DNA from 3 places in the Variovorax defluvii genome. Region 3 is predicted to be linked to each of the others. Evidence: predicted binding sites of a transcription regulator. Region 3 holds the regulator's gene; each other region holds the start of a gene.
The links. Region 3 encodes LexA, which represses DNA repair genes until DNA is damaged. Its sites were predicted from a motif close to ACTGTATNNNNATACAGT; they were not measured.
Positions count from the first base shown of each region.

Region 1 (9,824 bases), on a different contig from region 3:
GCTCGAAGCCCTGTGGCCGGCCGACGCGCCGCTGTCGGGCCTGGTGGTCACGCGCTACGACCACATCCCGCCGCGGCCCGAGGGCCTGGCGAAGCGCATCGAGATCGTGGAAGCCGCCCACCCGGTGCCGGACGCAGCGGGCCTGAAGGCCGCCGAGCGCATCCTCGCACTCACGCAAGGCCTGACAGCGGACGACCTGGTGCTGTGCCTGATCTCCGGCGGCGGCTCGGCGCTGCTCACGCTGCCCGCGGAAGGCCTGACGCTGGCCGACAAGCAGCGCATCAACAAGCAACTGCTCGAATCGGGCGCGCACATCGGGGAGATGAACTGCGTGCGCAAGCACCTGTCGCGCATCAAGGGCGGCCGGCTTGCGGCCGCCTGCGGGCCCGCGAAGGTGGTGACGCTGACCATCAGCGACGTGCCGGGCGACGACCCCGCCGTGATCGCCAGCGGCCCCACGGTGCCCGATGCGAGCACCTGCGCCGATGCGCTGGCGATCCTCGACCGCTACGGCATCGAGGTGCCGGCGCCGGTGCGCGCAGGCCTGGAGAACGGCGCGCTGGAAACACCCAAGCCCGAAGACCCGGTGTTCAAGGGCCACGAGGTGCATCTCATCGCCACGCCGCAGCAGTCGCTCGAGGCCGCGGCCGCGGCCGCGCGCGCGTCGGGCATCGAGGCCCATGTTCTGAGCGACGAGATGGAAGGCGAGTCGCGCGAAGTGGGCAAGGTCCACGGCGCGCTGGCCCGTGCGGTCGCGCTGCGCGGTGCGCCCTTCGCGAAGCCCTGCGTGATTCTTTCGGGCGGCGAGACCACCGTCACCATCCGCCCGCGGCAGCCCGGCCAGGCCAAGGGGCGGGGCGGGCGCGCCGGTGAATTCTGCCTGGGGCTGGCCGGTGCGCTGGCCGGGCAGGCCAAGGTGTGGGCGCTCGCGGCCGACACCGACGGCATCGACGGCGTGGAAGACAACGCGGGCGCCTTCGTCACGCCCGACACTCTGGCGCGGGCAGAGGCGGCGGGACGCAAGCTGGCTGATCACCTGGATCGCAATGATGCGTATGGCTACTTCGATGCGATCGGGGATCTTTGCGTGACCGGCCCGACGCACACCAACGTCAACGATTTCAGGGCGCTGCTGGTGCTGTAGCTGCGGCCTTGTCTCTCCATCCCGCGGCGGCGGGGGGTGCGTAGCTCGATGCTCCATTGGCATGGAGAACCATGAATCGGTGGAATAGACTTCGGCGCCTTCAACCATGGGAGAGATCAACGATGCGAATACTCCATCGCGCCGGCCTGGCGCTGGCATTCATGGCGGCCGCCGCTGCCGCGCCCGCGCAACAACAACAGACCATCGTCACGATCGTCAAGGTCAGCGGCATCCCCTGGTTCGAGCGAATGGAGGAGGGCGTCAAGGCCTTCGAAGAATCCTCGCCGGGCGTGAGCACCCGCCAGGTGGGACCGGCGGAAGCTGTGGCAGCGCCACAAGTCAAGCTGATCGAGGAAGTGATGGCGCGCCGGGCCGATGCCATCGCCATCGTGCCGACGGATCCGGCGGCCATCGAAGAAGTCGCCGGGCGCGCCCTGCGCAGCGGCATCGTCGTGGTGACCCACGAGGCTGACAACCAGAAAAACACCTTGGCCGACATCGAGGCTTTCGACAACGCCGCCTTCGGTGCCAGCTTGAACGAACGCATGGCCCAGTGCATGGGCCGCACGGGCAAATGGACGTCCTTCGTGGGTACGCGCGGCAGCCGGACCCACGTGCAGTGGGCCGAGGGCGGCGCCGCCAATGCCCGCAAGCACGCCGGCATGGTGCTGGTGGATGCCCTGAACGAATCCCACGACGACGCGGACAAGGCCTATGAAAGGGCCAAGGCCGTCCTGAAGAAGCACCCCGACATCAAGGGCTTCCAGGGCTCGGCGTCGAGCGACGTCATCGGTATCGGCCGCGCCATCGAAGAGGCCGGGCTGCAGGGAAAGACCTGCGTCTACGGCACGGGCCTGCCCAGCCGCACCGCCAAGCTGCTCGAATCCGGCGCCGTGAAGGGGATCGGTTTCTGGGACCCGAAGAACGCCGGCCTGGCGATGAACAGGGTCGCGAAGCTGCTGCTGGACAAGAAGCCCATCACCGACGGGATGGATCTCGGCGTGCCGGGCTACGGCAAGGTGACCGTCACGAAAGGCGCCGGCCTTGGCGTGGTGATCACCGGCAAGGCCGATGTGATCGCCGACAAGGCCACCTACAGGGCCTATCCCTTCTGAGAAGAATTTCGTCGTCGCTGTCACATCCGGCGTTCACGGTACGTCTTCAAGGTGATGGGCAGCCGGGTGAAGATGCCGCTGTCCTCGATCCCAACGAACCAAAGGACCGTCATGAAAGTCGTGATCATCGGGGGCAGCGGCCTCATCGGAAAAAAGTTGTCGGCCCTGCTCCGGCTGGCCGGCCATGAAGTGGTATCGGCCTCGCCATCGTCCGGCGTCAATGCCGTGACGGGGGAGGGCCTGGACCAGGCGCTGGCGGGGGCGCAGGTGGTGGTCGACGTCAGCAACTCGCCTTCCTTCGAGGACGAGGCGGTGATGCGCTTCTTCCAGGACTCGACCCGCAACCTGCTGGCTTCAGCCGCCCGGGCCGGCGTGGGTCACCTGGTGGCGCTGTCGGTCGTGGGCGCCGACCGGCATCCGGACAACGGCTACCTGAGCGCCAAGGCCGCGCAGGAATCGCTGATCCGGGGCGGCGGCGTGCCCTACACGCTGCTGCGGGCGACGCAGTTCTTCGAGTTCCTGCTGCCCATCGCCGATGCGGGCACCCGCGGGTCGACCGTGCGCGTGTCTTCGGCCGTGTTCCAGCCCGTGGCGGCCGACGACGTCGCGGCGGCGCTCGCCGACATCGTGGGGCAGGCGCCGCTGAATGGCACGTGCGAAGTGGGCGGCCCTGAGCGCGCCGGGCTGGACGTGCTGGTGCGGCGGGTGCTCCAGGCCCGCAAGGATGCGCGGACGGTGGAAGGCGATGCCGACGAACCCTATTTCGGCTCGCGGATCGGCGACGATTCGCTGGCGGCGGGCGACAAGGCCAGGATCGGCCGCATCTCCCTCGGCAGTTGGCTGGCGGCGCAGGCGGTGGGGGACACGATGGCGATCGGCGAATAGCGTTGCCGATGAACATCAAGGCCCACGAGCTGCCCGCGATGCAGGGATGATCGCGGCGGCGAAGCTGGAGCCCGACGAGATCGACCGGCTCGACGCGGAGTTCTGAAGCGCTGCCGAGGGTCGGCGCTCAGAGCTCGGCGGCGAAGTCGCGCAACTCGCGCGGCGGCCGGCCCAGCCACGCGGCCAGCGGCGCGCTGTCCGCGACGTTGTCCTGCTCCAGCATGACGCGGGTGTCGGTGCACCAGGGCAGGCCGGGAGCGAAGTCGCCGATGCGTGCGCTCAGCACGCCCATCCACGCTGGCAGGCGCAGCAGGCGTGCCGGGTGCGCACCGCTTGAGCGGCCCGCGCGGCGCGCGTTGCGCAGCGTGGCGATCAGTTCGGCCAGCGTCATCGCGCGTGCGCCGCCGAATTCGATGACGCCACGGTAGGGCGAGGCCGGATCGGCCAGCGCCGCCACGGCACGGGCCAGGTCCTCGACGTACACCGGCTGAAGCCGGGCGTCGAGGGCCGAGCCCGGCATCGCCAGGACCGGCAGCATGGCCAGGGTGCGGAACAACCGGGCCGCGTCGCCGCCCGCGCCCAGCACCACCGACGGCCGCAGCGCGATCCAGGAAGGGCCGTCGGCGGGCAGCGCCTGCAGCACGGCCTCGGCGGCGCGCTTGGTGCGCGCGTACTGCGTGGGGTTGTCCTGCTCGCTGCGGCCGATGCCCAGGGCCGAAATCTGCACGATGCGGCGCACGCCAACCTGGGCGCAGGCCTGGAAGAGCGCGGCCGGCGTCGCGGTGTGCACGGCCTCCATCGGTCGGCGTGCGCTGTCGCGCAGCACGCCGACCGCGTTGACGACCACGTCGACGCCAGTCAGCCGCGGTGCCCAGGCCGCGACGTCGGTGTCGCGCGAGAAGTCGATGGGCACGTGGGGGAGGTCGGTTCGCAGCCGCTTGGCGCTGCCACAGCTCACGCGGTAGCCGGCCATCAGCAGGGCGGCGGCGATGCGGCTGCCGATGAAGCCGTTGGCGCCGCAGACCAGGGCGTGCAGGGGCGTGCTCATGGGTCGTCTGCCCTTCTCGATGTTTCACGGTCACTTTCCCCCTGGAGTATGGGAGTCCGTGCAGACTTTGGCGATCGGTGAAATACTGTATATTCATACAGATGCAAGAGGCGCGCCCATGACCGATGCCTTCATTCCCCTCCACGTCATCAAGGGCCGCGGCGCGGCCACGCGGCTCGCGCACCGCTTCGAGCGCGAAGTGCGCGACGCCTACGACGACGGCTGGGGCACGCTCGAAGAAGGCGTTGCCGAGGCCGAAGGCCTGCAGCCGCTGCAGACCGAGGTCCGCTTCGAGGACGTCAAGTCGGTGCTCGGCGGCAACGAGTCGCCCGACATCTACTTCGATCGCTCCATCAACCCCTACCGCGGCTGCGAGCATGGCTGCATCTACTGCTTCGCGCGGCCCACGCACAGCTACCTCAACCTCTCGCCTGGGCTGGACTTCGAGACCAGGCTCATCGCCAAGCGCAACATCGTCGAGGTGCTGCGCGCGGAACTCGGGCGCCGCAACTACCGGCCCAACCAGATCGCGATCGGCACCGCGACCGACTGCTACCAGCCGATCGAACGCGAGCTGCGCCTCACCCGCTCGGTGATCGAGCTGCTGAGCGAGGTGCGACACCCCTTCGGCCTGGTCACCAAGTCCAGCGCCGTGGAGCGCGACCTGGACCTGATCGCGCCCATGGCAGCCGCGAAGCTGGCCGCGGTGTACGTGACCATCACCACGCTCGATGGCGAACTCGCGCGCAAGCTGGAGCCGCGCGCCGCCGCGCCGCATCGGCGGCTGCGTACGGTGCGCACGCTGGCGGAGGCGGGCGTGCCGGTGGGCGTCAGCGTGGCGCCGCAGATCCCCTTCGTCACGGAAGACATGGAGCAGGTGCTCGAAGCCGCCTGGGAGGCCGGCGCGCGCAGCGCCTTCTACACCGTGATCCGCCTGCCCTGGGAAGTGGCGCCGCTCTTCAAGCAGTGGCTGGCGCTGCATTACCCGCAGCGGGCCGACCGGATCATGGCGCGCATTCGCGAGATGCGCGGCGGCAAGGACTACGACGCCGACTTCGGCACGCGCATGACCGGCACCGGCCTGTGGGCCGAGCTGATCCGCCAGCGCTTCGAGAAGGCGACGCGGCGCATCGGCTTCAACCGCGAGCGCATCGCGCTCGACCTCAGCGCATTCCGGCCACCCGGCGCAGCGGGGCAGGGCAGTCTGTTCTGACGTCCGCGCCGGCGCTTCGGGATTCGACGCCGCACCAGTCCCCGCCCAGCGCCTTGACCAGGAACACCGCGACCAGCAGGCGCTGGCCCTGCAACTGCGCGGCCTGGCGCTCGACCGTGAGCAGCGACTGCTGGGCGCTGATCACGTCCAGGTAGGTCGAGGCGCCGCCCTCGTAGCGCGCGGTCGCCATGTCGAGCACGCGGCGGGCCGAGGCGACGGCGGCCTGCGACTGGGACACCGCCCGGTCCAATGCGGCCAGGCCGCTGATGCCGTCCTCGGCCTCCTGCATGGCAGTGAGCACCACGCGGCGGTAGCTGGCCACCGAGGCGGCGTGGCCGGCCTGCGCGAAATCCACGTTGGCGCGGATGCGACCGCCGTCGAACAGGACCTGCGTGGCCGACACGCCGACGGACCACAGCAGGCTGGGCGCATCGAACAGGCTCTCGATCATGCGGCTGTCGACGCCGATGACGGGCGCCAGCATGACGCTGGGGTAAAAAGCCGCGCGTGCCACGCCGATCTGCGCGTTGGCCGCGGCCATGGCGCGCTCGGCGGCCGCGACGTCGGGGCGCCGCTCCAGCACCTCGGACGGCACGCCCAGCGGAATCGGCGGTGGCGTGATCGGCCGCAGATCCGGCGCCAGCGTGAAGCTGGGCGCGGGGGTGCCGGTGAGCGTGGCGATCGCATGCTCGTATTGCGCGCGCTGCCGTCGCACCACGTCGACTTGTGCCAGGGTGCTGTCCAGCAGCGCCTGCTGCTGCGCAACGTCCAGGCCGGAGACGGCGCCGAGCTCGTGGCGCGCGCTCACCAGTTCCAGCGCACGGCGCTGCAGCGCGATGGAGCGCGACAGGACGTCCAGCTCGGTATCCGTGGCGCGCAGGTTGAAGTAGGCCGAGGCCAGGTCGGCCGTCAGCAACAGCCGCGTGTTCTCCAGGTCGGCCGCCGCCTGTGCGGCGCTGGCGGTCGCGCCTTCGACCGAGCGCTGCACGCGGCCCGCGAGATCGATCTCGTAGCTGGCGTTGAGCGAAAGCGCGAAGTCGTTCTGAACCGTCGAGAAGTTCTGCGCCGCGTAGTTGGTGAGCGGGCGGTTGGCGGAGATCTTCAGCCGCGAGGCGCGCGCCCCCAGCCCGAGCTGCGGATAGCGGGCGGCATCGGCCGCGGCCAGCGTAGCGCGCGCCTGGGCGAGCCGCGCACCGGCCAGTTCGAGCGTGGGGCTGTTGGCGAGGGCCTGCTGCTGCAGCCGGTCGAGCCCCGCGTCGCCGAAGCGCCGCCACCACGGGCCCTTGGCCTCGGCATCGGCGGGGGTGGCCTCGCGCCAGGGTTGTTCGACCTGCCAGCTCACCGGCACGTCGACCGTCGGCTTCTGGTAGTCGGGGCCGGCCGCGCAGGCTGCGAGCAACAGCAGCGCGGCAGCTGCCGCGCCACGCATGCTCACGCGGGCTCCTTGGCGACCGACACGATGTCGCCCTCGGCCAGCGAGTCCGAGGGATTGAGCACCAGCCGGTCGGTGGGCCCGATGCCCTCGAGCACCTCCACGGTCTCACCGTAGTTGCGCCCCAAGCGCACCGTGCGCAGCCGCACGCGGCCCTCGGCGTCCACCATCGCCACCCGGGTGCCGTCGCCGCGGAACAGCAGTGCATTGGCCGGGATGCTCAGCGCGCCGGTGGCCGCCAGGGGCAGCGAGACCTGCACGTAGGCGCCCGGCAGCAGCAGGCCCTCGCGGTTCGGCAGGGTCACCTCGACCTGCATCATCCGCGTCGCGGTGTCGATGGCGCCCGAGGTGCGCGCCACCTCGCCGCTGAAGCGCTGGCCGCGCAGCTCGGCCTGCGTGACCACCACCGGCTGCCCGGCCTTGACCAGCTGCGCATAGGCCTGCGGCACGTTGATGTACACGCGCAGAGGATCCGTCTGCGCGAGCAGGAAGAGGGGGCGGCTGCCGCCGGCGTCGATCAGGTCGCCCACGTCCACGTTGCGCCGGGTGATCACGCCGTCGAAGGGCGCGACGATGCGCTTGAAGCCCTCGGTCTGGCGCAGCCGCTGCACGTTGGCATCGGCCGCCGCCAGGTTGGCGGTGGCCTGGGCCAGGCTGCTGCGGCGCTCGTCCAGGTCCTGCTGCGACACCACGTCCTTCTTGCGCAGGTTCTCCCAGCGCGCCACCGTGCTCTTCGCCAGCTCCAGGCTGGATGCCGTCTGCTGGCGCGCGGCGATGGCCTGCGAGAGCTGCTGGTCGATTTCCGGCGTTTCGATCTCGGCCAGCAGTTCTCCCTTCTTGACCCGGCTGCCGATGTCGCGGGTCCAGCGCTTGAGGTAGCCGCTGGCGCGCGCCGAGATCGGCGCCTGCACGAAGCCCTGCAGCGTGCCCGGCAGCGCCAGCGTCTGGCCGGCAGCCGCCGCCTGGGGCAGGGCGGTCTTCACGTACTGTCTGGCGAGTTCGGTCGACGAGGCCTGGAGCTCCCGCGCATTGGCCATGCGCACGGCCACCGTGCGTGCCGCACCCACGGCCAGCAGCACGGCGACCACGATCACGCCGATGCGCGCGCGGCGCACGATCTGGCGCCGCCGCAGCAGCTCGTGGTGCTCGCCGCCTTCGTCCTCGATCGGGTGGATGGCCAGTCCCGCGTGGCGTTGTTCCGTCATGTCGTCAACTCTCCTGCGGCGCGGCGCCTCCCGGCGGGGAGGGCGGCACCGGCGATGCGGTGGCGCGCGCGGCCCTGCGATGGGCCAGGCGGCCGTGGATGCCGGCATACACGGCCGGCACGAAGAACAGGGTGGACACGGTCGCGAACAGCAGCCCGCCGATGACCGCGCGGCCCAGCGGCGCGTTCTGCTCGGCGCCTTCGCCCAGGCCCAGCGCCATCGGGATCATGCCGATGATCATCGCCAGGGCCGTCATGAGCACCGGCCGGATGCGGGTGGCCCCGGCTTCCAGCGCGGCAGACAACGGCGGCACGCCGGCCGCCAGCCGCTCGCGCGCGAAGGCGACCAGCAGGATGCTGTTGGCGGTGGCCACGCCCATCGTCATGATCGCGCCGGTGAGCGCCGGCACGCTGAGCGTGGTGCCGGTGAGGAACAGCATCCAGGCGATGCCGGCCAGCGCCGCCGGCAGGGCGGTGATGATGATCGCGGCGTCCAGCCAGGACTGGAAGGTCACCACGATCAGCAGGTAGACCAGCACGATCGCCATCGCCAGCCCCACGCCGAGACCGACGAAGGAGGTCTGCATGGTCTCCACCTGGCCGCGGATGGCGACCTGGCTGCCGCGCGAGAGCTTGGGCCGCATCTCGTCCACCAGGGTCTTCACCTTCGCCGCCACGCTGGCGAGGTCGGTGCCCTGCACGCTGACGTACACGTCGATCACCGGCGCGATGTTGTAGCGCGAGAACACCGCCGGCGCGCGCCCGGGCTGCGCCTCCACCAGGTTGCCCAGAAGCTGCGGCGGCGCGGCCGCGGGGCCGGGTGCGCCGACCGGGATGTTGAGCAGCGAATCCAGCGAATCGACCTTGTACTGCGGTGTCTGCACCGCGACGTTGTAAACCACCCCGTTCTGTGGGTTCAGCCAGAAGGCCGGCTGGGTCTGCGAACTGCCCGACAGCGCGATGAGCACGTTCTGCCCCACGTTCTGTGCGGTGAGGCCGACCTGCTGCAGCCGCGTGCGGTCCATCTGCAGGTTGAGGCCGGGGCCGTCCAGGCGCTGGTGCACGTGCGCATCGACCGCACCCGGGATCTTGCGGATTTCCTTGACCAGCTCGGCCGCCCGCGCCGCGTTGCCCGCCACGTCGTTGCCGCTGAACTGCACGTCGATGGCGGCGGGCAGGCCGAAGTTCAGGATCTGGGTGACGATGTCCGCCGGCTGGAAAAAGAACTCGACGCCGGGGAAGCGCCTGGGCAGCTCGGCGCGCAGCAGCGAGACGAATTCCTCGGTCGGGCGGTGGCCATCGCGCAGCGACAGCAGGATCTCGCCGTCCAGCGTGCCGATGGTGCCGGCGTTGCTGTACGACAGGTTGATGCCGCTGTTGGGCACGCCCAGGTTGTCGAGGATGGTCTCCAGCTGGTCCTTGGGGATCAGGGTGCGGATGGCGGCCTCCACCTCGTCGGCCAGCCGCGCCGTCTCCTCGATGCGGGTGCCGGTGGGGGCGCGCATGTGCAGGCGGATCTGGCCCGCGTCCACGGTCGGGAAGAAGTCGCGGCCCAGCGCGGGGTAAAGCAGGCAGGACAGCAGACAGAAGCCGAGGAACATGGCGATGAAGCCCGCGCGCTTGGACAGCAGGGCCGACAGGACCAGCGTGTAGGCGCGGCGCACGCGTTCGAAGCGGCGGTCGAAGGCGCGGTACAGCCGCTGAAGCGGGCTGGGCCGGGCCTCGGCCGCGGCGGCGTTCGCGTGCGCCCCGCCCATCAGCAGCATCACCAGGGTCGGCACCA
Region 1 covers NZ_BAABGJ010000019.1:37,167-46,990, reverse strand. Annotated here, with positions in the region: gene ABEA07_RS10810 (glycerate kinase type-2 family protein) at 1-1,144, shown strand, start outside; gene ABEA07_RS10805 (substrate-binding domain-containing protein) at 1,267-2,259, shown strand; gene ABEA07_RS10800 (SDR family oxidoreductase) at 2,371-3,144, shown strand; gene ABEA07_RS10795 (NAD-dependent epimerase/dehydratase family protein) at 3,272-4,192, opposite strand; gene ABEA07_RS10790 (PA0069 family radical SAM protein) at 4,311-5,405, shown strand; gene ABEA07_RS10785 (efflux transporter outer membrane subunit) at 5,356-6,834, opposite strand; gene ABEA07_RS10780 (efflux RND transporter periplasmic adaptor subunit) at 6,837-8,042, opposite strand; gene ABEA07_RS10775 (efflux RND transporter permease subunit) at 8,047-9,824, opposite strand, start outside.
Region 1: ABEA07_RS10790 (PA0069 family radical SAM protein) is a predicted target of LexA. The motif match lies at 4,277-4,294, and genes of this name have one in related genera.

Region 2 (9,824 bases), on a different contig from region 3:
GGCGGGTTCGCGCATCCTACGGGTTTCGGGCGCGCGGCCTTGTCCGACAAGCTTGCGGGTGACGCTGTCCACGGCCCGGGCTTCCCGAACGTTCGACAATGTTCTTATTGTTCGCCTTGATCGCGATGTCACAAACCGTTGCAGGCCGACTGAAGATCGGCCTTTCCGCCTGCTTCTCGCACGCCGACCCGGCGCGCTCGCTGTTCACCAACAAGACGCTCCAATACGTCGAGCAGTCGATCACGCATTGGCTGATGTCCGCCGGGGCCATGGTGGTGATGGTGCCCTGTCCCACCGGCGAGACCGCGCGCGGCGACACCAAGCTCTCCCACTACGCGGAATGGCTCGATGGCGTGGTGATGCACGGCGGAGCCGACGTCTGGCCCGGCAGCTACGGCGAGGTGCCACTGAAGGACGCCTGGGTCGGCGATCGCATCCGCGACCTCTATGACCTCGCGCTGGTCGAGGCCTTCGAGCAGGCCGGCAAGCCGATCTTCGGTGTCTGCCGCGGGCTGCAACTGATCAACGTGGCCTTCGGCGGCACGCTGTACCAGGACATCGAGGCCCAGCACCCCAATGCGCTTCGGCACCGCGATCCGGTGGCCTATGACCAGAACTTCCACGACATCGGCATCGTGCCTGGCACCCGCCTGTCGAAGCTGTATCCGGGCGTGGAACGTGCACGGGTCAACAGCATTCATCATCAGGGTGTGAAAGACCTGGCGCCGGGCTTCGAGGTCGAGGCCTGGAGCGTGCCGGACCACGTGCCGGAGGCGATCCGGCGCAAGGACGGCCGCGGGCGCAGCTACATTGCCGCCACCCAGTGGCACCCGGAATTCCACAAGTACGGCAGCACCGAGACGGTGGACGACACGGCCATCCTCGAGGACTTCCTGTGGGCCTGCGCCACCGCCAAAGTCAGCCCGCGCGGGCCGCTTCGCACGGCGCCGGGACGCATCCGCAACCGCGCCGCGCGGCTGCTCAGGCAGGCGCTGCTGATGCGCTGAGTGCCCGGCCTCGGGCCTGCAGGCGTTCAGTCGCGCGACGAGCGGTTGCGCGTGCCGCTGACGCCGGCGTCGATGGTGCCGAACACCGTGATGCCGCTGCCGCCGGCCGTGCTGCCGGCATCGCCGCCGCGCGAGGAGGCGCAGCCGGTGGCCAGGCCCATCAAGCCCAGGGCCATCGCGAGGGACAGGGCGGGAACGATTTTCTTCACCGGCATCTCCTGGCGTTCGGGTTCGCGGGTCAGCTCAGGTGCTTGCCCACGATGCCCGCGATCTCGAACATGGTCACCTGCTCCTTGCCGAACACCGGCCGGAGCTTGGCATCGGCGTTGATCGCGCGCTTGTTGGCCGCATCCTGCAGGCCGTGGGCCTTGATGTAGTCCCACAGTTTCTTGATGACCTCGGTGCGTGCCAGGGGTTCCGTGCCGATCACTGCCGCGAGCGCATCGCTCGGCCTAAGGCCGGCCGCCGGCTTGCGCGGGGCCTTGGGTGCAGCGGCCTTCCTGGCAGCCGGTGCCTTGGTCTTGCTGCCGGCCGCCGCCTTCTTCGCGGCTGGCGCCCCCTTGGCGGCGAAGCTCTTGCGCGCCGGAAACTTGCCTTCGCGCGGCTCGAACTCGAAGCTGACCTTGCCCTCTTCCGCGTTCCAGGCCAGGAAGGCCTTGAAGGGCCGGCGCGTGCGCATGGAAACGAACTTGTCCAGCAGGTCGGTCTTGCCGGTGGCCAGCAGTTTCTCGACCTGGGCGCGCTCCACGGGCTGCTGAAGGATGATCTTGCCGGTCTTGAAGTCGCAGCTCGGCGTCGCCTGCGCATCGGTGGGCACCGACTTCTCGCAGACGTAGTTGCTGGCGTTCTCGAACACGCGCGCGCCGCACTTCGGGCAGGGGCCGAGCGAATGCTGGCCGCTGAAGTCCACGATCTCGCCCGTCTCGGCGTCCTTGTCGTCGCCGAAGTCGAACTCCAGCTTCCAGTTCCTCGCCTCCTCGTCGTACTTGAGGACGATCTCGGAGGTGAAGGGCCACCCGGCCTTCGAGCGGAAGCCTTCCAGCGGGCCGATGTGCTTGTCGCGCAGCAGCTGCTCGGCTTCGGCCACTTCGAAGGTGCGGCCCGCCGGCGACTTGCCGAAGGAGAAGCCACAGCCCTCCTGCCCGGCCTTGCCGGTGCAGGCGTAGCGGCGGTAGTTCTCCTTGACCACGCCTGCGCAGTTGGGGCACGGCGTCGACAGGGTCGCGTAGTCGCCGGGCACGGTGTCGCGGTCGTACTCCTTGGCCTTTTTGACGATGTGCTCCGTCATCTCGGCGATCTCGCGCATGAAGGCGGCGCGGCTGAGCTTGCCGTGTTCCATCTGCGCGAGCTTGTATTCCCACTCGCCGGTGAGTTCTGCCTTGGACAGCTCCTCCACGCCGAGTCCGCGCAGCAGCGTCATGAGCTGGAAGGCCTTGGCCGTCGGGATCAGCTCGCGGCCCTCGCGCAGGATGTACTTCTCGGCCAGCAGGCCTTCGATGATGGCGGCACGCGTGGCCGGTGTGCCGAGGCCCTTTTCCTGCATGGCCTCGCGCAGTTCGTCGTCGTCGATGGTCTTGCCGGCGCCTTCCATGGCACCCAGCAACGTGGCCTCCGAATAGCGCGCGGGTGGCCGGGTCCTCAGGCCCTTGGGCTCGACCGATTCGACCTTCACCTGTTCGCCGGGCTTCACCGGCACCAGGCGCTTGCCGTCCTTGTCGTCGCCCTTCTCCTCGTCCTGGGCTTCCTTGCCATAGATCGCGAGCCAGCCGGCCTTGACCAGCACCTTGCCGTCGCTGCGGAAGGCATACTTCCTGCCCTCGTGCTGCACCGTGCTGATGCGCGTGGTCACCTGGTATTCGGCGCTCGGGAAGAACACTGAGAGGAAGCGCCGCACCACGAAGTCATAGAGCTTCTGCTCCGCCTCGGACAGGCCGGTGGGCGCCTGCAGCGTGGGGATGATCGCAAAGTGGTCGCTGACCTTGGCGTTGTCGAACACGCGCTTCGTGGGCTTCACGTAGTGGCCGTCGATCGCCTCCTGCGCGAAGGGCGCGAGGTGGCGCATGCCGCTGGTCGACAGCATCTCCATCGTCTTGCGTACCACCGGCAGATAGTCCTCGGGCAGCGCGCGCGAATCGGTCCGTGGGTAGGTCAAGGCCTTGTGCCGCTCGTACAGACTCTGGGCCAGGGCCAGCGTGGTCTTGGCGCTGTAGCCGAAGCGGCTGTTGGCCTCGCGCTGCAGCGAGGTCAGGTCGAACAGCAGCGGCGAGGCTTGCGTCGTGGGCTTGCTTTCCTCGGTGACGCTGGCCGTGCGGCCGCGCGCAGCCTGCGCGATTGCTTCGGCCTCGCGCAGGCTCCAGACGCGGTCGGCGCGCTGCTCCGGATCCGGCTGGCCATCCGGGCCCGGCGGCGGCTTCTTCCACTCGGGGTCGAACCACTTGCCGGGGTACTCGCCCGCCTCGGCGAGGAAGCTGCCATGCACTTCCCAGTAGTCGCGGCTGACGAACTTGCGGATCTTCTCCTCGCGCTCCACCACCACCGACAGCGTGGGCGTCTGCACCCGGCCGACGGTGGTGAGGAAGAAGCCGCCGTCGCGCGAGTTGAAGGCGGTCATGGCGCGCGTGCCGTTGATGCCGACCAGCCAGTCGGCCTCCGAGCGCGAGCGGGCCGCATCGGCCAGGCCCCGCATCTGCTGTTCGCTGCGCAGCTGATCGAAGCCTTCACGGATGGCCTGCGGCGTCATCGACTGCAGCCACAGGCGCCGCACCGGTTTGCCCAGCGGTGCCTTGCCGCCGGCGTACTGCTCGATCAGGCGGAAGATCAGTTCGCCCTCGCGGCCCGCGTCGCAGGCGTTGACGAGCTCGCCCACGTCCTTGCGGCGGGCCTGCTTGACCACGGCATTGAGGCGGGTCTTGGTCTTGTCGACCGGCTTGAGGTCGAAGCGCGGCGGAATGACCGGCAGGTTGGCGAAGCTCCACTTGCCCCGCTTCACGTCGAACTCTTCCGGCGCCTGGATCTCCACCAGGTGGCCCACGGCGCTGGTCACGATGTACTTCTCGTTCTCGAAGTGCTCCTCGTGCTTTTCGAACTTGCCGGCCACCGGCGTGAGGGCACGGACGATGTCCTGGGCCACCGACGGCTTCTCTGCAATCACCAAAGTCTTCATCAATCGTTCCTCGTATCGGGCCGAGAGCGGGCTGCGGCCCCTCCCCGTGCGCAAGCGCGGGAGCCACCCCTACAATCTGCGGCTTCTCGCGTGCGCACGCGCACGCGCATGCGTACATGTATTCAAACTAACAGACTTCGGCGATGGCAACCAAATCCCCCACAACCGGCGGTCGCCGCATCCAGACCCGGCGCTCGGGCGTCCACGGCAACGGCGTGTTCGCCCTGCAGGACATCGCCGAGGGCGAGACGCTGATCGAGTACAAGGGCGAGCTGATCACCTGGGAGGAAGCCCTGCGGCGGCACCCGCACGATCCGTCCCAGCCCAACCACACCTTCTACTTCCATATCGATGACGAGCGCGTGATCGACGGCGGCGTCAACGGCAATGCGTCACGCTGGATCAACCACTCCTGCGACCCCAACTGCGAGGCCGACGAGCAGAACGGGCGGGTCTTCATCAAGGCGCTGCGCAACATCGCCGCCGGCGAGGAGTTGAACTACGACTACGGCCTCATCATCGACGAGCCACTGACCAAGAAACTCAAGGCCGAGTTCCCCTGCTGGTGTGGTTCGGAGCAGTGCCGGGGCACGCTGCTCGCGGCCGGGGAGGACAAGAACGACAAGAAGAAAAAGAAGAAGGCGAAGAAAGCCAAGAAGGCCAGGAAGGCCGGGAAAGCCAAGCTGAACGGCAGGCACTGACCATGGCCGACCCCTGGTTCGAAGCGCAGATCGCCGCCGCCGTGGCCCCGCTGCTGCCCGGCCTGGCGGTCGAGGTGGTGGACGAGATCGACTCGACCAGCAGCGAGCTGATGCGCCGCGCCCGCGACGGCCGCACGCAGCCGGTGCTGCTGGTCGCCAAGCGGCAGACGGCGGGCCGGGGGCGCATGGGCCGGGCCTGGCAGAGCTCTCAGGCCGAGCAGGAGCCGGCCTCCCTCACCTTTTCACTGGGCCTGCCGCTGATGCCGCGGGACTGGTCGGGGCTGTCGCTCGCGGTGGGTGTCAGCGTGGCGGAAAGCCTGGACGCGCCGAACATGGCGAAGGTCGCACTCAAGTGGCCCAACGACCTGTGGGTCGAGGAGCGCAAGCTCGGCGGCATCCTGATCGAAACCGCCCTGCCCCAGGATGGCAGCGCCGAGCGCTACTTGGTGATCGGCATCGGCATCAACATTGGAGCCCCCGAAGGCACCGGCATGAGCACACCGCCGGCCTGGATCGCGCAATGGCGGCCCGAGGCCACGGCGCCCCAGCTGCTGCGCGAGATCGTGCCGCCGCTGGTGTCGCACGTGCTGCTGTTCGGTGACCGCGGCTTCGTGCCCTTCGCCGAGCGCTTCGCCAGGCGGGACCTGCTGCGCGGGCGCGAGGTGCAACTCAGCGACGGCACCCTCGGCCACTGCGAGGGTGTCGGCTGGGGCGGCGAGCTGCTGGTGCGCACGGCGTCAGGCATGAAGAACATCACCAGCGCCGAAGTGAGCGTGCGCCCGCGCGCCGCGACCTGAGCACATGCCGCTGCGCGCACTCGTCATCCTGCTCCTCGTGGCCAACGTGCTGTACTTCGCCTGGTCGCGCGGCGGGCTCGCCATGTTCGGCACCGTGCCTGCGCAAATGAGCCAGGGGGAGCCGGAGCGGTTGACGCAGCAGATCCGGCCGCAACTGCTGACGATCCTGAAGGACGACGAAGCGTCCAGGCCCTGAGGCGCGCCCTCAGTCCGCTGCGTCCTGCCCGTTCGCATCGAAGCGCAGGCTGAAGCGTGCGCCCGGCGGGCGCTGGCCCGGGTGGGCGTCCTCCAGGTGCACCGTCGCACGATGTTTGCGCGCGATCTCCAACACGATCGGCAGGCCCAGGCCGGAGCCATCGGCCTCGTTGCCGAGCACGCGGTAGAAAGGCTCGAAGACCAGCTCGCGCTCGCTCTCCGGGATGCCCGGGCCGTTGTCCTCCACCTGCAGCACGATGATGCGGCCGAAGGGGTCGCCCAGCACGCGCGCGGTGATCACGCCGGGCCGCTCGGGCGTGGACGGCGTGTAGTTGAGCGCGTTGTCCACCAGGTTGCGCACCAGCTCCTTCAACAGCGTGGGGTTGCCTTCGAGCGCCACGCCCGGCGCGCCCGGCTCGGCGCCGTCGTAGCCGAGGTCGACGCGCTTCTCGATGGCACGCGGCACTGCCTCTCGCACCACCTCGATGGTGAGCTTCGCCAGGTCGCAGGATTGACGGGCGATGGCCGCGCCGCTCCCCTCGGCTCGGGCCAGGGACAGCAATTGGTTGACCGTGTGGGTCGCCCGCACGCTCGCGCGCCCGATCTGCTTGAGCGACTGCTTGAGCTCGGCGGCGTCGGCACCCTCGCGCTGGGCCAGGTCGGCCTGCATGCGCAGGCCCGCCAGCGGCGTCTTGAGCTGGTGCGCCGCGTCGGCCAGGAAGCGTTTCTGTGTCCCGATGGATTCGCTCAGCTTGTTCAGCAGGTCGTTGACCGACAGCACCAGGGGCACCACCTCCAGCGGCACGGAGGACTCGTCCAGCGGGCTCAGATCGCCCGGACGGCGCTCGCGAATGCGGGCCTCGATCACAGACAGCGGCTTGATGCCGCGCACCAGGGCCAGCCAGATCAGCAGCACCGCCAGCGGCAGGATCGCGAACTGCGGCAACAGCACGCCCTTGATGATCTCGCCGGCCAGCACCGACTGCTTCTCGCGCGTCTCGGCCAGTTGCAGCAGGGCCGGCGGTGATTCGGGCGTGGGGCCGGCGATCCACAGCGAGGCCACGCGCACCGGCTGGCCGTGGATAGCGCCGTTGTGCAGGTAGACCACGCCGGCAGCCGGCGGCTCGTCGGTGTTCGGTTGCGGCAGGTCGCGCTCGCCGGCCAGCAGCCGGCCGTCGCCGTCCAGAAGCTGGAAGTACACATGGTCCGCGTCGTGCGCGCGCATGATCTCGTGCGCCGGCGGCGGCAGCACGAAGGGCTCGTCGCCGCCCTTGAGCTCTACCAGCCGGGCCAGCGCCTGGATGTTGTATTCGAGTGTGCGGTCGAATGGGGCGTTGGCGATGCCCTGGGCGACGAGCCAGGTCACGCCGATGCTCACCGGCACCAGCAGCAGGAGCGGCGTGAGCATCCAATCGAGGATCTCGCCGAAGAGGGAGCGCTGCGCGCGCTGGAAGAGTTTCACCGAGCGCCCGGCCAGAGTGAGTCGCGGATCAGGGGATCTTCTCGAGGCAGTATCCCAGCCCGCGCACGGTCGCGATGTGGATCGGCCCCTTTTCGATTTTCTTGCGCAGGCGGTGGATGTACACCTCGATCGCGTTGAGGCTGACCTCCTCGCCCCATTCGCACAGGCGCTCGACCAGCTGGTCCTTGCTCACCAGCCGGCCGGCCCGCTGCAGCAGCACCTCCAGCAGGCCCAGCTCGCGTGCCGAGAGCTCGATCATCTTGCCGTCGATGGTGGCCACCTTGCCAGCCTGGTCGTAGACCAGCGGGCCGTGCTTGATCGCGTTGCTGGTGGCGCCCATGCCGCGCCGCGTGAGAGCGCGCACCCGCGCCTCCAGCTCCTGCAGCGAGAAGGGCTTGGCCATGTAGTCGTCGGCGCCGTAGTCCAGGCCCTTCACCCGCTCCTCGACGCTGTCGGCGGCCGTCAGCACCAGCACCGGCATCTGCGAGCCGCGGGCGCGCAGGCGCTTGAGGATCTCCAGGCCGTGCATGTTGGGCAGGCCCAGGTCGAGGATCAGGAGGTCGAACTCGCTGTTGGTCATCAGCGCGGCATCGGCCTGCGAGCCGGTGGCGACGTGGTCCACCGCCGAGCCGGAAGTGCGCAGGCTGCGCAGCAGTGCATCGGCCAGCACCTGGTCGTCTTCCGCTATGAGTATTCGCATGCCGCGTCTCCAGACATGGCGGCTTTGCGCGGGCCGCCGGGCCGTTGTTTTCGAAGGATTCTAGGCTGCGGCATAGGCCTCGAGCCCGATGGAAACCACCGTGGCGACCTCGTCGCCGACGCTGGCGCGGAACTCGCGCTCGGCCTGCGCCACCGCCTTGCGGAAGGCTTCCAGCCAGGCCAGCCCGTCGGCCGTGAACATCACCTGCCGGGCCCGGGCGTCGCGGTCGTCGGGCCCGCGCGTCACCAGGCCCCAGGCCTCGCACTGGTCGACCAGTTTGCCCATGGCCTGCTTGGTCATGCCGGCGCTGTCGGCGAGTTCGGTCAGGCGCGAGCCCTGGCGCGACAGGTGGCGGGTGATGTGGATGTGGGCGGCGCTGACGTGCGCGCGCGCCGCCAGGTTGGACAGCGCCAGGGGTACGTCGGCATCGTGCGCCATCAGCTGCAGCACGCGCTCGTCAAAGCGGCGCATGGCGTGGCCGAGCAGGCGGCCCAGGTGGGTCTGGCGCCAGGCATCGGGGTCGATCGGAAATACCGTGTCGGTCATTCGGCACCGATAGTAAGTCAAGCTGACCAAAAAAGAGCTTGGCGCGATGGAATCAACCCCTACACTACTGTTCAAGCATCCAGGCTGTTGTTAAAAGCAGCCTGAGTGAAATCCTCAACAACTCATTGATCCTCAAGGAGATTTCCACATGGACGCAGTCGTCAAGGGCTCCAGCATCGGCACCAACACCGAAAAAGCCAAGGCCTTGCAGGCCGCGCTGGCCCAGATCGAGAAGCAGTTCGGCAAGGGCACGATCATGCGTCTCGGGGAGGGCGAGGCCCTGGAGGACATCCAGGTCGTCTCCACCGGCTCGCTGGGCCTGGACATCGCCCTCGGGGTCGGCGGCCTGCCGCGCGGCCGCGTGATCGAGATCTACGGCCCGGAATCCTCGGGCAAAACCACGCTCACGCTGCAGGTCATCGCCGAGATGCAGCGCCAGGCCGGCACCTGCGCCTTCGTCGACGCCGAACACGCGCTGGACGTGCAGTACGCGCAGAAGCTGGGCGTCAACCTCTCCGACCTCCTGATCAGCCAGCCCGACACCGGCGAGCAGGCGCTGGAAATCGTCGATTCGCTGGTGCGTTCGGGCGCGGTCGACCTGATCGTGGTCGACTCGGTCGCCGCGCTCACGCCCAAGGCCGAAATCGAGGGCGAAATGGGCGACGCGCTGCCCGGCCTGCAGGCCCGCCTGATGAGCCAGGCGCTGCGCAAGCTCACCGCCACCATCAAGAAGACCAACTGCATGGTCATCTTCATCAACCAGATTCGCATGAAGATCGGCGTGATGTTCGGCTCGCCCGAAACCACCACCGGCGGCAATGCGCTGAAGTTCTACGCCTCGGTGCGCCTGGACATCCGCCGCATCGGCACCATCAAGAAGGGCGACGAGGCGATCGGCAACGAGACGCGGGTCAAGGTGGTGAAGAACAAGGTCTCGCCACCCTTCAAGACGGCCGAGTTCGACATCCTGTTCGGCGAGGGCATCAGCCGCGAGGGCGAGATCATCGACATGGGCGTGACCGCCAAGATCCTCGACAAGTCGGGCGCCTGGTACGCCTACAACGGCGAGAAGATCGGGCAAGGCCGCGACAACGCGCGCGAGTTCCTGCGCGAGAACACGGCGCTGGCACGCGAGATCGAGAACAGGGTGCGCGAGTCGCTGGGCATCCCCGCACTGCCCGAGCCGGGCGAGGCGGCCGCAGCCGACAAGTGATCGGCCGGTGATGGCTTCCGGCGCGCCTTCACTGAAGGGC
Region 2 covers NZ_BAABGJ010000081.1:604,143-613,966, reverse strand. Annotated here, with positions in the region: gene ABEA07_RS28395 (gamma-glutamyl-gamma-aminobutyrate hydrolase family protein) at 126-1,007, shown strand; gene ABEA07_RS28390 (hypothetical protein) at 1,034-1,222, opposite strand; gene ABEA07_RS28385 (DNA topoisomerase III) at 1,246-4,170, opposite strand; gene ABEA07_RS28380 (SET domain-containing protein) at 4,314-4,871, shown strand; gene ABEA07_RS28375 (biotin--[acetyl-CoA-carboxylase] ligase) at 4,874-5,668, shown strand; gene ABEA07_RS28370 (sporulation protein) at 5,673-5,864, shown strand; gene ABEA07_RS28365 (sensor histidine kinase) at 5,874-7,325, opposite strand; gene ABEA07_RS28360 (response regulator) at 7,354-8,025, opposite strand; gene ABEA07_RS28355 (MarR family winged helix-turn-helix transcriptional regulator) at 8,086-8,571, opposite strand; gene recA (recombinase RecA) at 8,720-9,784, shown strand; gene recX (recombination regulator RecX) at 9,795-9,824, shown strand, end outside.
Region 2: recA (recombinase RecA) is a predicted target of LexA. The motif match lies at 8,638-8,655, and genes of this name have one in related genera.

Region 3 (9,824 bases):
GCCGGTCGGGCCGGCCGCTAGTCTTGAGCCTGCAGCAAGCTTGGCTCGGGCGCGGAGCGCTTGCGCGGCTGTTGTGGCCTCTTTCCCTCGTCTTCGGCGCGCTGGCCATGATCCGGCGCGCGCTCTACAGCGCGGGTCTTCTGAAGACGGAGCGAATCGGGGTGCCCGTGATCGTGGTCGGCAACGTCATCGCCGGCGGTTCCGGCAAGACCCCGGTCGTGATGGCCGTCGTACGCCATCTCCAGGCCCGCGGACGGCGCGTCGGCGTCGTGTCACGCGGCTATGGGCGGAGCACCGATGACTGCCGGGAAGTCGAAGTTGAGAGCGAACCCTACGACGTCGGCGACGAGCCGGCCCTGATCCGGCGCGCGACTGGCGCCCCGGTCTTCGTGGCGCGGCGCCGTGCACAGGCGGCACGCGCCCTGCTTGCGCGCTACCCTGAAACGCAGTGCATCGTCAGCGACGATGGCCTTCAGCATCTTGCCCTCGCTCGCGACATCGAGATCTGCGTCTTCGACGACCGCGGCACGGGCAACGGGTGGCTTCTTCCCGCAGGCCCCTTGCGCGAGCGCTGGCCGCGGCGATGCGACCTGGTGCTGCACACGGGTGCACAGCCCGCGTTCGAGGGCTTCACCGCGCGCCGCGCACTGGCCGGCCACGCCTTGCGCCGGGACGGCACGCCGGTACCGCTCACCGATCTGCAGGGCCGGCCGCTGGTGGCCGTTGCCGCGATCGCGAAACCCGAGGCATTCTTCGAGATGCTGCGGGATCGCGGGCTGGTGCCGCAGCAATGCATCGCCTTGCGCGACCATGACGGCTTCGACGGCTGGCGCTCCCCGCCCGGTGAAGGCTACGCCCTGCTGTGCACCGAGAAGGATGCGCTCAAACTCTGGCGCTACGCCCCCGAGGCGCTGGCCGTGCCGCTGCTGTTCGAGCCCGAGCCCGGCTTCTTCCACGCGCTGGACGCGAAGCTATCATCGACCGATGGACCCCAAGCTGCTTGAACTGCTCGTCTGCCCCGTGACCAAGGGACCGCTCACCTGGAACCGCGAGAAGCAGGAGCTGGTGTCGCGCAGCGCGCGCCTGGCCTACCCGGTGCGCGACGGCATCCCGATCCTGCTGGAGAACGAGGCTCGCCCTCTGACTGACGAAGAACTGGGACTGTGAGTCTGCCGTGAGCTTGCCATTCGCCGTCCTGATCCCGGCCAGGCTCGCCTCGACCCGCCTGCCCGACAAGCCGCTGGCCGACATCGCCGGCCTGCCAATGGTGGTGCGCGTCGCGCAGCGTGCGCTGCAATCGGGCGCCGCCCGTGTCGTGGTGGCGGCCGACGACGCGCGCATCGTTGCCGCCTGCGAGGCACACGGCATCCAGGTGCTGCTCACGCGCAAGGATCATCCGAGCGGCAGCGACCGCCTGGCCGAGGCCTGCCAGTTGCTCGGCCTGGCCGACGAAGAAATCGTGGTCAACGTCCAGGGCGACGAACCGCTGATCGATCCGGCGCTGATCGACGCCGTAGCCCGGACGCTCGCCGCGCACCCCGATGCCGCGATGAGCACGGCCGCGCATGCCATCCATTCTCTGGAGGACTTCCTCAACCCGAACGTCGTCAAGACCGTGCTGGACGCGCAGGGCAACGCGCTCTATTTCAGCCGTGCCCCCATCCCCTGGTGGCGCGATGGCTTCGCCAAAGGCACACCCGGCGCCCTGCCGCCGGCCCCCGCCCCGCTGCGCCACATCGGCATCTACGGCTATCGGACCGGCTTCGTGCGCCGCTTCCCTGGCCTGCCGCCGGCACCCATCGAGGCGACCGAAGCACTGGAACAGCTGCGCGCGCTGTGGCACGGGCACCGCATCGCCGTGCACGTGAGCACCCATGCGCCGGGACCGGGCATCGACACGCCGGAAGACCTCGAGCGCGTGCGCGCCCTGTTCACTGCCGCCTGAGGCGATCGGCGAGCCGCGCCGAGGTGCAGCGCACGCCGGGGTGCGTGCTATCCTCGACACGATTGCGCCCTTGCTACCGTCGCCTGCGACAGGCAGGCGCACCAGAAATCGAAGAACCGTCCGAGGACACCATGAGACTGATTTTGTTGGGCGCCCCCGGGGCGGGCAAGGGCACACAAGCCACCTTCATCTGCCAGAAGTACGGCATTCCCCAGATCTCCACCGGCGACATGCTGCGCGCTGCCGTCAAGGCCGGCACCCCGCTCGGCCTGCAGGCCAAGGCCGTCATGGACGCCGGTGCACTGGTCAGCGACGATCTCATCATCAACCTCGTCAAGGAACGACTTGCGCAGCCCGACTGCAGCAACGGCTTCCTCTTCGACGGCTTTCCCCGAACCCTCCCGCAGGCCGACGCGATGCGCGCCGCCAACGTCAAGCTCGACTACGTGCTCGAGATCGACGTGCCTTTCGCGGACATCATCGAGCGCATGAGCGGGCGCCGCTCGCACCCGGCATCGGGCCGTACCTACCACATCAAGTTCAATCCGTCGAAGGTCGACGGCAAGGACGACGTCACCGGCGAGGATCTGATTCAGCGCGAGGACGACAAGGAAGAGACGGTCCGTCACCGCCTCGAGGTCTACAGCCGGCAGACTCGGCCGCTGGTCGACTACTACGCCGCCTGGGCCGAGGCGGAACCAGAGGCCGCGCCGAAGTACCGCGCCATCAGCGGCGTCGGCACGGTCGAGGAAATCACCCAGCGCGCCTTCGCCGCCCTGGCGAGCTGAGCTGATCAGGCCGGGCTGGAACGCAGCCCGTAGGCCTTGCCATCCACGAACAGATATTCGACGCGCATCACCGCATCCTTCTCTTCCTTGTGCGTGAAGCCCACCGCGGACACGGTGGTACCGGGCTTGACCTCGGCAAGCTTCCAGGCCTCCAGGCGTGTCAACGGCGCCAGTTCGAGCTCCCATTGCCGCTCGCTGCGCCTGGGCAGTTCGGCGCGGGCCAGCAGGCCTGCCCCATCGACAGGCGCGCTCTGTGCCGGCAGTGTGCGCTTCGCGAGGTCGGCAGGCACCTTGAGGCCGGGCGGCACCTCGATCACCAGCTCGGCATGCGGGTTCTGCCATTTAGTGCGCACGACCCTGCCCTCGAGATAGACGGGACGGTCCTGGTCGAAACTGCTCCAGCCATGGTGCGCCCAGGCAAGGCGGCTCGCGAGCGGCAGGGATGCGGCAACAGCGAGGATTCGGCGACGCTTCATGGGGATGGCTCCTTCATCTTTTCATTCAGTACGCGATCCAGCGGCCGCAGAACACGACGGCCAACCAGATCGCAGTAGACATCAGCATTTGTATCCGCGCCAGCGCATCGAGCTTCCGCAGGGAGGCGCGGGCATGAAACCACCCGGCATTGAAGCCCGCCGCCACCAGCAGCCCCATCTTGATCACGAAGGCACGATTGGCCAGCAGCTCGGTTGGCTGGGTGGCGAACATCATTGCGCCGCTGGCGGCAGCCAACCCGAAGCCGGTGAGCGCGATCGACAGCGACAAGCTGGCCATCGCAGCCACCGGCAACATGGCTGCGCGGCCGAACACCCGCATTTCGAGCGCGACCAGATTGCCGAGCAGTAGCGCGATGCCGACGATGTGCACGACCTCCAGCGAGGGATAGACCCAGGCGTGCGACTGAAGCGCTGAGAACATGCGCTCTGCCGCTCAGGAAGTGCCGACCCCGGAAGCCATCAGTTCCAGTATCAGGGCGATGCGCGCCTTGACCGGCGTCAGCCCGCCTGCATCGCGAAGCGCCGCGCCCGGCGTCGGAAGGATACGACCCTGCATGCAGCGGGTGGCCCGCACCACCATGATCCCCGCGCCCTGCGCCTGCAAGGCTGCCGCTTCCAGCGCCTCGTGGAGCGTGCCGTTGCCGGTCGCCGCAAGGACCAGGCCCTGCACGGCGTCTTCATCGCCAGCCGCCCGCTGAGCGACCAGTGCGCGGATGACGCCGCCGCCCGCCTCCGCGTGGCTCAGCAGGATCTCCACGCGCGGCCAGCGCGCCGCACGTGCCATTCGTTCGAAGGCTTGCCGTGCCGGATCAGGCGGCGAGAAGGGCCAGGGGCGAAGTGCGCGCAACACGCCCTCCTCCACGTACGCCACCGGCCCGGCATCGCCAGAAGAAAAGGCATCGATTCGATAGGTGTGAATCTTCTGCACGTCGAAGGCACTGTGGACTTGTCCAGCGCAGACCACCGTCACGCCCCGTGCCTCGGGGCTGAGGGCGACGGCCATCGCGTCCCGCACGTTCTGCGGTCCATCCGGCGTCAGCGCGGTTGCGGGCCGCATCGCGCAGGTCACGACGACGGGCTTGGCGGGCGCCAGCACCGATTGCAGGAAGAACGCGGTTTCTTCCAGCGTGTCGGTGCCGTGGGTAATCACCAGCCCTGCCACGTCGGGCTCAGCCAGCCAATGGGCGCAGCGTTCGGCCAGCCGGCGCCAGATCGGGAAGCTCATGTCCTTGCTGTCGACCTGCGCCACCTGCTCGGTCTGGACCGCCGCACCCGGCGGTGCCTCGATGCCCTCCAGCAACTCGGTCACGCCGACCTGGCCGGCGGTGTACCCGATGTTGTCTCTCGCCGACGCCGCGCGGCCGGCGATCGTGCCGCCCGTGCCCAGGACGATCACGCGGCGTTTGCTTTCTCTCGTCGAATCTGCCATCGCTTGCCAAAGTCCCGAAAACTGGTTAAAAATACAGATACTGGATGTTCAACCAGTATCGCAGGAGCCCCCATGCAGTTCGCCGCCAAGCTTACCGCCCGCCAGCAACAGATTCTGGACCTGATCCAAAGCGCCATCGCCCGTACCGGCGCACCGCCCACGCGTGCCGAAATCGCGGCGGAGTTGGGCTTCAAGTCTGCCAACGCCGCCGAAGAGCATCTCCAGGCGCTGGCCCGCAAGGGCGTGATCGAGCTGGTGAGCGGCACCTCTCGCGGCATCCGCCTCAAGGGCGATGCGCTGCGCTCGCTGAACGAATCGCGCAACAACCAGTACTCGCTCTCGCTGCCAGGCATGGCCCAGCTCGCGCTGCCGCTCATCGGCCGCGTCGCTGCCGGCTCGCCGATCCTGGCGCAGGAACATGTCGATCAGACCTACTACGTCGAGAACACGCTCTTCCAGCGCCAGCCCGACTATCTGCTCAAAGTACGCGGCATGTCCATGCGCGACGCCGGCATCATGGATGGCGACCTGCTCGCCGTGCAGGCCACCAAGGAGGCGCGAAACGGGCAGATCATCGTGGCCCGCCTGGGCGACGAGGTCACGGTCAAGCGCCTCAAGCGCAACAAGCAGGTCATCGAGCTTCACGCCGAGAACCCCGATTACCCCACCATCATCGTCCAGCCCGGCGAGCCTTTCGAGATTGAAGGCCTGGCCGTGGGCTTGATCCGCAACACGATGCTGATGTAGCACCGAAATGGCGAGGTGCACCCTGCACCTTGCAGCCACGGCCGCGACAGGTGGCGGGCGTATGGCCGAAGGGCCATCACCCTGCCGTGGCCGTCATTTAGCAATCCTGCCTGTGTTCAATCCCTGACTACATGGAGTTCACATGGGAATCGCTCTGCTCAGCTTCGCCGACCTGTTCGTGCCACTGCAATCGCTGGCCACCCGCTGGATGAAGCCGCGCCGCGCGCGCAAGTCGGTGCTCCGCTACGTGGGCATCCGGCCCAGTTGCGCGGTGCGGCCGGGCGCGCCGGTAGCCTCTCGCCAGGCCACTGCGCCTCGCACCCTGCGCGTGGTTCGCACGGTCGACGCCCAGCCCAGCGGCCAAGGCACGGGGCGGGTCCTGATCTCCGGCCGTATGGCGGATGTCTGCGCCGAGCTGGACCGTCTCGTGGCCCTGGAGGCCGCGGGCACGAGCCCGAGCGCCGGCCGGCTGCATTGAGCCTGCGTCCAGCCCAACCGTCCGCTCGCGGCCCACGCGGCCCACGCGGCACGCGCTGTACGCGCTGTACGCGCTGCACGCGCCGTTCACTTGGCCCGCGCAGCCCACTCGGCGTGTTGAGTTAACCCACGGGCATCCTGCGGCTCTGGCTGCCAGGCGCAGGCTCATGGATGGTGCGAGGCACAATGGCACGCCATGAACATCGTGATCCTCGACGACTACCAGGATGCAGTGCGCAAACTGCGCTGCGCATCCAAACTCGATGCGTATGCGGCCAAGGTCTATACCAACACCGTGAAGGGGATCGGGCAACTGTCCGTTCGACTCAAGGACGCCGACGTGATCGTGCTGATCCGCGAGCGCACCCAGATCACTCGCCAGTTGATCGAGAAACTGCCCAGACTCAAGCTCATCTCGCAGACCGGCCGCGCCGGGCAGCACATCGACATCAATGCCTGTACCGAGTACGGCGTGGCAGTCGCCGAAGGCACCGGCTCGCCGCTCGCGCCCGCCGAGCTGACCTGGGCGCTGATCATGGCGGCCATGCGTCGGCTGCCGCAGTACATCAGCAATCTCAAGCACGGCGCCTGGCAGCAATCGGGCCTCAAATCGGCCTCGATGCCGCCCAACTTCGGCCTCGGCTCGGTGCTCAAGGGCAAGACGCTCTGCATTTGGGGCTATGGCCGCATCGGCCAGCTGGTGGCGCGCTACGGGCAGGCCTTCGGCATGCAGGTCGTGATCTGGGGTCGCGAGGAAAGCTGTGCCCGCGCGCGGTCCGACGGCTTCCAGGTGGCGCCCAATCGCGAAGCCTTCTTCACCGCGGCCGACGTGCTCTCCGTCCATCTGCGGCTGACCGACGAAACCCGCGGCCTCGTGACGCTCGAGGACCTGTCCCGCATGAAGCCCTCCGCGCTCTTCGTCAACACCTCGCGCGCCGAGCTGGTCGAGCAGGATGCGCTACTCGCCGCACTCAATCGCGGCCGACCCGGCTTGGCGGCCATCGACGTGTTCGAGAGCGAGCCGCCCCTGCAGGGCCACGCGCTGCTGCGGCTGGAGAACTGCATCTGCACGCCGCATATCGGCTATGTCGAGCAGGACAGCTACGAGATGTACTTCGGGCAGGCCTTCGACAATGTGGTGAGCTTCATCAAGGGCAATCCGACCAACATCGTCAATCCCGGCGCGTTGCAGGTGCGGCGTTGAAGCGCCGCGGCCTGCCCGGCCCCAGTGTGTTGCCGGCCGGCAATTTCCCGATGTTCAGCGCTTCTTGACCGGCTTCGGTGCGATCTCGGCCTCGGTCTGCGGGTCGAAGAGTTCGAAATCGATCACGTGCGGATCGGCCGAGGGTGGCGGCGGCGGCTTGGGTGTCTCGATTGGCGCTCGCATGGTCTCGAAGGCCGTCCGGTCGAAGTCTTCCAGGTCGAGGTTGATGTCGGGCTGTACGTGAACCGAGTCGCGGCCCGGCACATCGGCCGGTGCCGAGGCCGGCAGTTCGGGCGACAGAACGGTCTCGTGGTCCAGCGTTTCGTCGATGACGCCATAGAGCGATGGTGGCAGTGTCGGCCCGGCGTCAATGGGCTCGGGCGGGCGCTCGGGCTCGATCGGCGCGGGGGCCGTCGGCATCTGGTCGTGCCCGAAGGTGTCGACGAAGGACTGCGGCGTGACCGGCGCAGGTGCAGTGCTGTCCGGGTCGATCACTTCCTTGGCCACTGAATAGAGCAGGAGCAGTTCCTGGTAGGCGGCCAGGTCGAAGGGCTCGTCCTCGTGCATGCCCGGCTTGCGGAAGATCAGTTCCTCGATCAATGCCAGGGTGCCGGGCGCCGGCCATTGCGCCTCGATGCGTGCCAGGGCGCTGCGGTAATGTTCCAGGCCCTTGCCCGTCTGATTGAACTCGTCGAAGGCCGGCACGGCGGCATTGAAGGCGCGCTCGAACTCCTCCGACAGGCGCGCGTAGTCTTCCCTGCGGTCCAGCGAATGGTAGATGCGCAGCAAGTCCAGGTAGGCCAGCGCGCTGGTACCGGGGTTGCTGGCGATGTGCTCGCGCAAGACGGCGATCGCCTGGTCATGCTGGCCCAGCGAGAGGAAGAAGTCGGACTGCTGCTGGACGTCGTAAAGCTCTTCGGTGTTCACCGGCCGCACGGGTATGCCATCGGGCGTGCGCGCAGGCGGAGGCACGGCCTCTTCTTCGTCTTCCTCCTCTTCGGCCACCAGGCCGGCGAAAGTGCTGGTGCCGAAGTTGGTGGCGTTCGCACTGCTGCCGCGGCCGGCCTTTCCGGCCAGGTCGTTATCGAGTTCGCCGAAGCTGTCGGGACGGGTCGGCCCTTCTTCGCTCGCGGCCGCGGGTTCCCGCCACCAGGCCGGCTCGGCGCGCCGGGCGGCCAGGCGCCACAGCATCAGAATCGCGATCAGCGCGAGCAGCAGCAAGCCGATCAGCGCGTAGACCAGCGGGTTGCTGTAGCGGCTTTCCCGCGCCTGGGCGAGTTCGGTGCGCAATTCCAGGAGGACGCGCTGGTTCTGTGCCGTCTGTTCGCGCAGGGTGGCCAGCGTCGCCTCGAGGGCCTTGATCCGCTCGCTCTCGACCTGGGATTCGCGCGGTGCCGCGCCGGCTTCGCCACCGAGCGCGCGCCAGTCCGCTGCGGCAGCGGCGCGGCGGGCCGGGTCCTCCGTCGCGGGCATGGCCAATTGCGTCGTCGTCTTGAGGCCAGGCTGGGCCACAGGCGCGGGCTCCAGCGCCTCGAGTTGAAGGCGGGGAGCACCGGCCGCCGTCTCGCGACGAGGCGGCGCGGGGGCGGCAGTCTGTGGTGCCGGCGTGCGCGGTGTGCTGGCGCGCGCAGCCGGCGATTGCACCGGACTTCGGGGCGCAGGTGCCGGTGCAGCGCTGCGCCGCGGCGGCGCGGATTCGGCATCCTGCGCCGATGCGCGCGGCACGGGCGCCGCCTGCCGCCGGACCGGCGCGCCGCCTTCGCCGTCGAACGAAGCGCCCGAACCTGAGGCTGCCGAACCTGCGGTTCTGCCTTGCGGCGCACGCACAGCCGCAGGGGCCTGCGCCTGCGCAATGATCGGCAGGGAGGACTGCGCTGGCACATCTGCCAGCAAGACGTAGCTGCGCGTCAGGCGCATCTCGCAACCGGCACGCACGCTCACGTTGACCACCGGCTCGTCGACACTGGCGGAGGACCGGATGCGAATCCGCGAATTGGCCGGGTTGGCCCCGGGCTCGAGCGAGACCCTCAGGCTGCCGTTCGGCATCGGGACCTCGCCCTGCACGACCTCGGCCTCGAGGCACAGCGAGCCACCGGCCTCGGCGGCGTCCAGTGCAAGCGGGATCACCACGTCCAGCGGCTTGCCGATCCAGACGGCACCCTGCGGGCGCCCGATGGTCAAGGCAGACGATTCAATCGCGAACCCGATAAAGAACAGGGCCGCAGCCAAACGTGGTAGTTGCAAAATGACTAACGAGATGAGTATTCGAAAGTAGACATATTCTGGCATGCCCGAAAGCGTGCCTTTTTCACCGAGGGACAATTATCAAATGACTGTGCAGTTTTCCAATGTAGGGATCGTCGGTGCAGGCGCCATGGGGCGCGGAATCGCTCAGATCGCGGCGCAGGCGGGGAGCGAGGTCTTCCTGCTCGACGCCTTCGAAGGAGCGGCCGCCCGCGGCCGCGATGCCATCCTCGCGCAATGGCGCAAATTGCTGGAGAGGGGCAAGCTGGACGAGGCGCGCTGCGAGATTCTGTCAGGTCGCCTCCACGTTGCCGACTCCATGCGGGCGCTGGCGGGTTGCGACCTCGTTGTCGAGGCGGTCGTGGAAGACATCGAGGTCAAGCGCAAGCTGTTCCGCGATCTCGAGGCAGTGGTGGCGCCCTCTGCCGTTCTCGCGACCAACACCTCCTCGCTCTCGGTCACCGCCATCGGCGCCGCCATGGCGAAGCCGGAG
Region 3 covers NZ_BAABGJ010000027.1:176,386-186,209, forward strand. Annotated here, with positions in the region: gene ABEA07_RS14625 (ExbD/TolR family protein) at 1-21, shown strand, start outside; gene lpxK (tetraacyldisaccharide 4'-kinase) at 24-1,004, shown strand; gene ABEA07_RS14635 (Trm112 family protein) at 985-1,167, shown strand; gene kdsB (3-deoxy-manno-octulosonate cytidylyltransferase) at 1,181-1,945, shown strand; gene adk (adenylate kinase) at 2,077-2,733, shown strand; gene ABEA07_RS14650 (DUF6152 family protein) at 2,739-3,209, opposite strand; gene ABEA07_RS14655 (hypothetical protein) at 3,235-3,651, opposite strand; gene ABEA07_RS14660 (asparaginase) at 3,664-4,659, opposite strand; gene lexA (transcriptional repressor LexA) at 4,732-5,406, shown strand; gene ABEA07_RS14670 (hypothetical protein) at 5,549-5,884, shown strand; gene ABEA07_RS14675 (D-2-hydroxyacid dehydrogenase family protein) at 6,080-7,087, shown strand; gene ABEA07_RS14680 (type IV pilus assembly protein FimV) at 7,142-9,268, opposite strand; gene ABEA07_RS14685 (3-hydroxyacyl-CoA dehydrogenase) at 9,417-9,824, shown strand, end outside.